2 linked regions of the Desulfopila inferna genome follow. The protein of the gene in region 2 interacts with the protein of the main gene of each other region in a pairwise test. Links are inferred from orthologs where the notes say so. Each region holds a gene or a part of one and is shown on either strand. Other genes may lie near its edges.

Region 1 (3,197 bases), on a different replicon or contig from region 2:
GTGGGCGAAAAAACACATTCTTTCTGACCCGGCTGAGCAGGGTCAGACTCCTTGGACAGATTATTTTTTGGAAAAAACAAAACAATAACCCGTAACCCCGCTAATGAAAAAAAAGTGATAATTCTGTAAACTCTATGGCAGTAGCATACTGCGGTTCTGGAGCCCGAGCGATGTCGCCGAAATTACAGTTTCCGTATATCTTATCAATATATCCACGGAGGTCAAGGCTATTTCCATATCAGCCGCTGCGTTGGTGAATTTTCCGAGATGACGGCGTCCTGTAAACCACAATCTCCAGAGGTTACACCACCCGCAGTTCGACATGGTCAGATAATAATGAGAGCTTCGCCTGATTGCCATGGAAACATCAGGGAAAGGGACTGTTTTGGGCTTTGGTATGGCGGATAACTACCGATAGTGGTAATGAGATTAGCATGGTATCGTGAAAATCCGACCCTCTTTTCGGAATTATTTTTCCAATCCGGTCGGAAGTCCGATAATCGAATACCTCATAATGAGAGAAAACTATTCCCGGTTGAACTTACCGGGGAATCGAGGATAGTAAATGGCTGGGGACTTTAAATTCATAGCCGGCTGTGCTGCCGGAATAGAGGGTTTGGCCGGAGAGGAAATCACCTCTTTCGGAGGTACAGGGGTAGATGTGGCGGTTGGAGTGGTCGGCTGGCGGGGCACCCTGGAAACGGCATATCGCGCCTGCCTGTGGTCCCGCTATGCCTCCAGAGTGCTGCTGGAAATACACTCCCTGAGTATTGATGACGGGGATGATTTATATAGTCAATGCAGAAATATTGACTGGTCTGCACATCTGGACAACAGTATGACTTTTGCGGTTTCCTCCACACTGGGAAAGAATGCGGTGATTCCGCACAGCCATTATGCGGCTCTGCGGGTAAAAGATGCCGTAGTTGATTTTTTCCGTGATACATGCGGTGATAGGCCGAATATATCAAGGGATAAGCCGGATCTGAAAATTCATCTGCATGTTCATGAAAATACCGCTCAGCTCTATATTGATCTCGGCGGTGAAAGCCTGCATAGAAGGGGATATAGAGAAACCGGCGGTGTCGCGCCCTTGAAAGAAACGCTGGCGGCGGCCATCGTTGCCCTGTCGGGATGGAACAGCGGGGTATCTTCTCGAACGACATTCCTGGATCCGATGTGCGGTTCGGGAACACTTTTGATAGAAGCTGCTCTGCTCTGGAGTGATTCCGCACCCGGACTGTCTCGCACATATTTCGGGTTCAATAAATGGCGAGGGCACAATGACGTTTTGTGGACGGACCTGGTTAATGAAGCAGTGGCTGTGGAAGAAAAAAGTTTTGCCGGGAAATGGCCGAGAATAATCGGTTATGACAGTGATCCCGCAGTGGTTGCCACGGCACGTAAAAACATAGCAAAGGCCGGGCTAGAAGACAAGATAGAGGTGCACTGTAAAGATGTCGCCTTTTTACGGCCGCCCAGTGATGAGGGATTTTTTGTTTCCAATCTTCCCTACGGCGAGCGCTTGTCTGAAAAAGAAGAGGTAAGGTTCCTTTACAACTGTGTGGGCAGGATTCTACGCGATCTTTTCAAAAACTGGAGGGCAGGAATTTTTATCTCCGATCCCGACGTTGCCGACCAGTTCAATATTGACATTGAAAGTAATTACCGACTATTCAATGGTCCGATCTCCTGCCGCCTGCTGGTCGGCAAGGTGATTTCCGATGAAGCACCTCCCTTCCACTGGCAGATCAAAGATGACACCGAAGTTGAAGAAGGCTCCGATTTCGCTAACCGTCTCAAGAAAAACTTTAAAAAAATCAGCAATTGGGCGAGCAATAATAGCATCAGCTGTTTCAGAGTGTATGATCGTGATCTGCCGGAATATAATGTGGCTATTGATATCTATGAAAAATGGATACTGGTGCAGGAGTACATGCCTCCCGCCTCCATTGATGCTGATTTGGCCAAGAAAAGATTTTCCAATGTTTTATCCAGTCTCCGCCACATCTTCCAGATACGGAGAGACCGGATCTTTTTAAAACAACGCCGTCGTCAACGGGGCAAAAGTCAATACCAGAAAAGAGAAATAAAAATCCGCTATCATCAGGTCAGGGAGGGAGAATGCTATTTTCTGGTGAACTTCCAAAATTATCTGGACACCGGACTTTTTCTTGACCACCGTCCGCTCAGGGCGAAAATAGCCGAGCTTGCAAACGGCAAACGCTTTCTTAATTTGTTTGGTTATACAGGTGCGGCAACGGTCCATGCGGCCAAAGGCGGGGCTGCTCTGACAACCACGGTTGATCTCTCCGGTACTTACCTTGAGTGGGCCCGAAAAAATCTGGCCCTCAACGGATTGAGCCTGAAAAGGCATGAGACAATAAAACAGGACTGCCTCTCCTGGCTGAGGGAGGCCCATGGGGAATATGATCTGATTTACATTGATCCACCGACTTTTTCCAACACCAAAAAAAAGAACCTCGTCTTCGACGTCCAGCGAAGCCATGCCGAACTTATAGATCGTGCCTCAAGGCTGTTGACGGAGCATGGAGTTATCCTTTTTTCGACAAACTATAAGGGGTTCAAAATGGACAGACAGATCTTAACCGACTTTGTGCTCGGGGATATCAGCAAGGAAACCATCCCTTTTGATTTTCAGAGAAACAGATCCATCCACTCCTGCTGGAAGATAATTAAAAAGAGATGAGGCGTTGTTGGAACCGATCTGTCTAAAAAATTAATGCATTGTATCTAGAACATAACATCGAACCATCTTTGAGAAAAGACGAGGTTCGTCAGTTGGCAGACTAAGGGTATTTGACAAAGAGCATCCCATCACTATTTTTGCTGAACACACTGTGTTGACAGGCTGAAAAATCAAAGCCCCAACCATTTTGGCGATTTTGTGGAAGGTATGATATGGTATGAAGAAAGACGATCAACGGAGAGAGTAACCTATGAAAAGTCTGGTTGTTGAAGATGATCCTCTTTCAAGGATGCTTCTGTTTTCTATCCTGTCGCGTTTCGGTGAATGCGATGCAGCTGAAAACGGCAAAGAGGCTGTTACCCGTGTGGAAAAAGCCCTTGAACTACAAAGACCCTATGATGTTATGTTTCTGGATATCATTATGCCGATCCTCAGTGGTCAGGAGGCTCTTTTGGAAATCCGGAAAATCGAAAGGGAGCATGGTATC
Region 2 (3,128 bases):
TTGTGAAATATTTGCGGATGCTCTGCAAAAGAAAGGCTTCCGGGTCGCCCTGCTGACGGGACAGGCATCCACGGAGAAGCGCGGTAAAATTGTAGGGACCGTGCAGAAAGGGGAGGTGCAGATACTTGTGGCGACACTGCAGCTTATCGGCGAGGGGTTCGATTGCCCCGGTTTGAATAATCTGTTTCTCACCACACCGATTACCTTTGAGGGCAGGCTTGTTCAGGTTATCGGCAGGATCATGCGCCCGGCCAAGGATAAGCAGCCCCGAGTCTATGATTACCTTGATCATAAGGTTTCGGCCCTGCGGAAGTCGGCGAATCAGCGCTACAAAATCCTGCGAAAGGTAATGGAACCCGCTCTTTTTCCAGAATAGGGAAAGATGATGGACCCGTCTGTCCCGGTAACTTCAACTTTGATGACTTTACGACGCGGTCATGGATTTAATAGTTGTATCCTCTTGGCCTCCTGTCGAACTACTTTAGCGTTTGCCGCCAATTTTGCGAATTTATCACCGGTTTGATGGACCAGCTTGAGTATTTATTTGCCAAAAACAGGTGAAAGAAGTATTGTAAGAGGTTACCTGGCGCATAAATGCAATGCGTCGGTCGGCGGCACCCGCTTTATGCGGGTGCTTTTTTTATTATCTGTCATATCTTTATCGATGACAGTCACACATATTTTTCGATGTAGATCGAAATGCAGGAAAAACGTATGGAACAGCAGAAGATCCGTAATGTGGCGATCATCGCCCATGTCGATCATGGAAAAACAACGCTGGTTGATCAGCTTTTCAGGCAATCCGGAATGTTTCGGGACAATCAGGCTGTGGCGGAGCGCCTCATGGATTCCAGTGATCTGGAACGTGAACGGGGCATCACCATTACCTCGAAAAACGGATCCTACAGGTATGGAGATCACCGCATAAACATTATTGACACTCCCGGCCATGCCGACTTCGGCGGCCAGGTTGAACGCGTTCTTCGTATGGCTGACGGCGCCCTGCTGCTGGTCGATGCTCAGGAAGGACCAATGCCGCAGACCTATTTCGTCCTCAAGAAAGCACTGGAAAACAGTCTGCCGGTCATTGTGGTCATCAATAAAATAGATAAACCGGCCGCCCGCTGCGATTGGGTTGTCGATCAGGTTTTCGATCTTTTCGTCAAACTCAACGCCCCCGACGATATTCTCGATTTCCCGGTGGTATACGCTTCTGCCAAGGAGGGATATTCCCTGCTCGATCCCAAGGATGAAAAAGAGGGCAGCGGTACCATGCACCATATTTCCGATATGATACTCGCTCATATTCCCGCACCGGTTGGCTCGCCGGATGCCCCGCTGCAGATGCAGGTCGGGACCATCGATTACTCACCCTATCTCGGCAGGCTGGGAATCGGCAAGGTAGTTAACGGCACCATGTCGATCAATCAACCTCTGGCGGTTGCCCGAAGAGACGGTTCCATTAAGCCGGTTCGGGTTTCGAAAATATTTCAATTTGAAAGCGACGGCAAGGTATCGATAGACTCGGCCTCGGTGGGCGAGATCGTTGCGGTTGCCGGAATGGAAGATGTTACCGTCGGGGTGACCTTTACCGATCTCAACGATCCCAGGCCGTTGCCGTTGATCCCGATCGATCCGCCGACCATTTCCATGAATTTCATCCCTAATGATTCACCCTTTGCCGGCAAGGAAGGGAAATATGTAACCTCCAGGCATCTGGAGGAGCGGCTCAACCGGGAAATACTCGCTGATGTGGCCCTGCAGTTTGAAAGTTTGACCGATGCCGTCGGTTTTAAGGTTTCCGGTAGAGGCGAGCTGCATCTTTCTATTTTGATAGAAAAAATGCGGCGTGAAGGCTATGAGTTTCAGGTTACCCGTCCTCAGGTCATTCTCAAGCAGGAAAACGGCAAGACCCTGGAACCCTATGAAACACTGACGGTTGATGTTGATGAAAAATATCAGGGCGCCGTTATGGAAAAACTGGGCAAACTCAAGGGGCAGGTTGAGGAGATGAGCAGTGAGCATGGCATGATCCGCATGGTCTTCAAGATACCTACCCGTGGCCTGCTGGGTTACCGATCTGAGTTCATGACCGATACCAAAGGCATGGGAATGATGAACTATGTTTTTTGCGAATACGGACCCTGGGCCGGTGATATAATCAACAGGACGAACGGGGTCATGGTAGCCAAGGAGCAGTGTACTGCCGTGGCCTATGCGCTCTTCAATCTACAGGAGAGGGGCAAAATTTTCGCCCATCCCGGAGACCCGATCTATCAGGGTCAGATCGTTGGAGAAAATGCCAGACCTGCCGATCTGGTAGTCAATCCTGCCAAGGGTAAGAAACTCACCAACGTCAGGGCTTCCGGTACAGACGACGCCGTTGTTCTGACACCTCCTGTTGAAATGACTCTTGAGGATTGCATCGCCTATATCAATGATGATGAGCTTGTCGAGGTTACGCCGAAGTCAATCAGATTACGGAAGAAAACCGGAGTGAGAGTTCGCGGCTAGGAGGCTGTTCGAGAATGCCCTCTCGGACAACCTATCAGGAGAGAGTATGAAAGAAATAGCATTGATCATAATTTCAGGTGGCATAGGGTTGGCAACTTTTTTGTTCATTGCCCGTAAATACGGCAGCAACTGTATTCCCTGAGTGATGATGTATGGATCCATAGGAATGGGTCTTTTTGTTTACTGGGTGTTGAGCCGGCTGTTACTCTAGGAGTGTGTTCTGTTCTATATTTATCAGCTGGCGATCAGGTTGCGGTTGGATAAACCTGACGGACTCGTAGAAACCCACGACGGATACGAAAACATTTGAAGATCTAACGAACTTGTCGGGCTTGAAGAGTTGGAAATTATTCCGCCTCAAGCCGGGCGCCATGTTGATTCAGACTTCTTGAATGTATAATAATCCTGCAGGATTTTGGCATGATCGAAGGCGAGTTCCGGTAGATCGTCCTGTTGAAAAAGTTCTGCCTCTGCCGCATCATCAGCGGCCCTGGGTACCCCTGACGCCTGGCCGATAAACACTGTGGAAGCGGTGTGGAAACGCGCATCTCTGCCGGGATCGGAATAGGTATGAAACTGTCTCAGGTTGACAACCTGCAGACCGGTCTCCTCTT

What was found. The genes of interacting proteins can lie anywhere in the genome.
Region 1: the proteins of typA (region 2) and rlmKL interact in binary tests that used the Escherichia coli proteins (3 or more experiments, as listed by UniProt). The link is inferred for Desulfopila inferna from one-to-one orthologs.

The regions. Positions count from the first base shown.
Region 1 is NZ_JAFFQE010000002.1:616,688-619,884, reverse strand. Bases 167-3,137 are described here. They hold rlmKL (bifunctional 23S rRNA (guanine(2069)-N(7))-methyltransferase RlmK/23S rRNA (guanine(2445)-N(2))-methyltransferase RlmL), read left to right. Parts: upstream 167-565; coding sequence 566-2,710; downstream 2,711-3,137. Other genes in these bases: JWG88_RS06715 (response regulator), read left to right, coding at 2,961-3,137. Outside these bases: more of JWG88_RS06715, read left to right, coding at 3,138-3,197. UniProt on the Escherichia coli protein: Specifically methylates the guanine in position 2445 (m2G2445) and the guanine in position 2069 (m7G2069) of 23S rRNA. Methylation occurs before assembly of 23S rRNA into 50S subunits.
Region 2 is NZ_JAFFQE010000006.1:115,077-118,204, reverse strand. Bases 213-3,114 are described here. They hold typA (translational GTPase TypA), read left to right. Parts: upstream 213-714; coding sequence 715-2,514; downstream 2,515-3,114. Other genes in these bases: JWG88_RS15170 (NUDIX domain-containing protein), read right to left, coding at 2,872-3,114; JWG88_RS15180 (DEAD/DEAH box helicase), read left to right, coding at 213-376. Also shown: more of JWG88_RS15180, read left to right, coding at 1-212; more of JWG88_RS15170, read right to left, coding at 3,115-3,128. UniProt on the Escherichia coli protein: A 50S ribosomal subunit assembly protein with GTPase and nucleotide-independent chaperone activity, required for 50S subunit assembly at low temperatures, may also play a role in translation.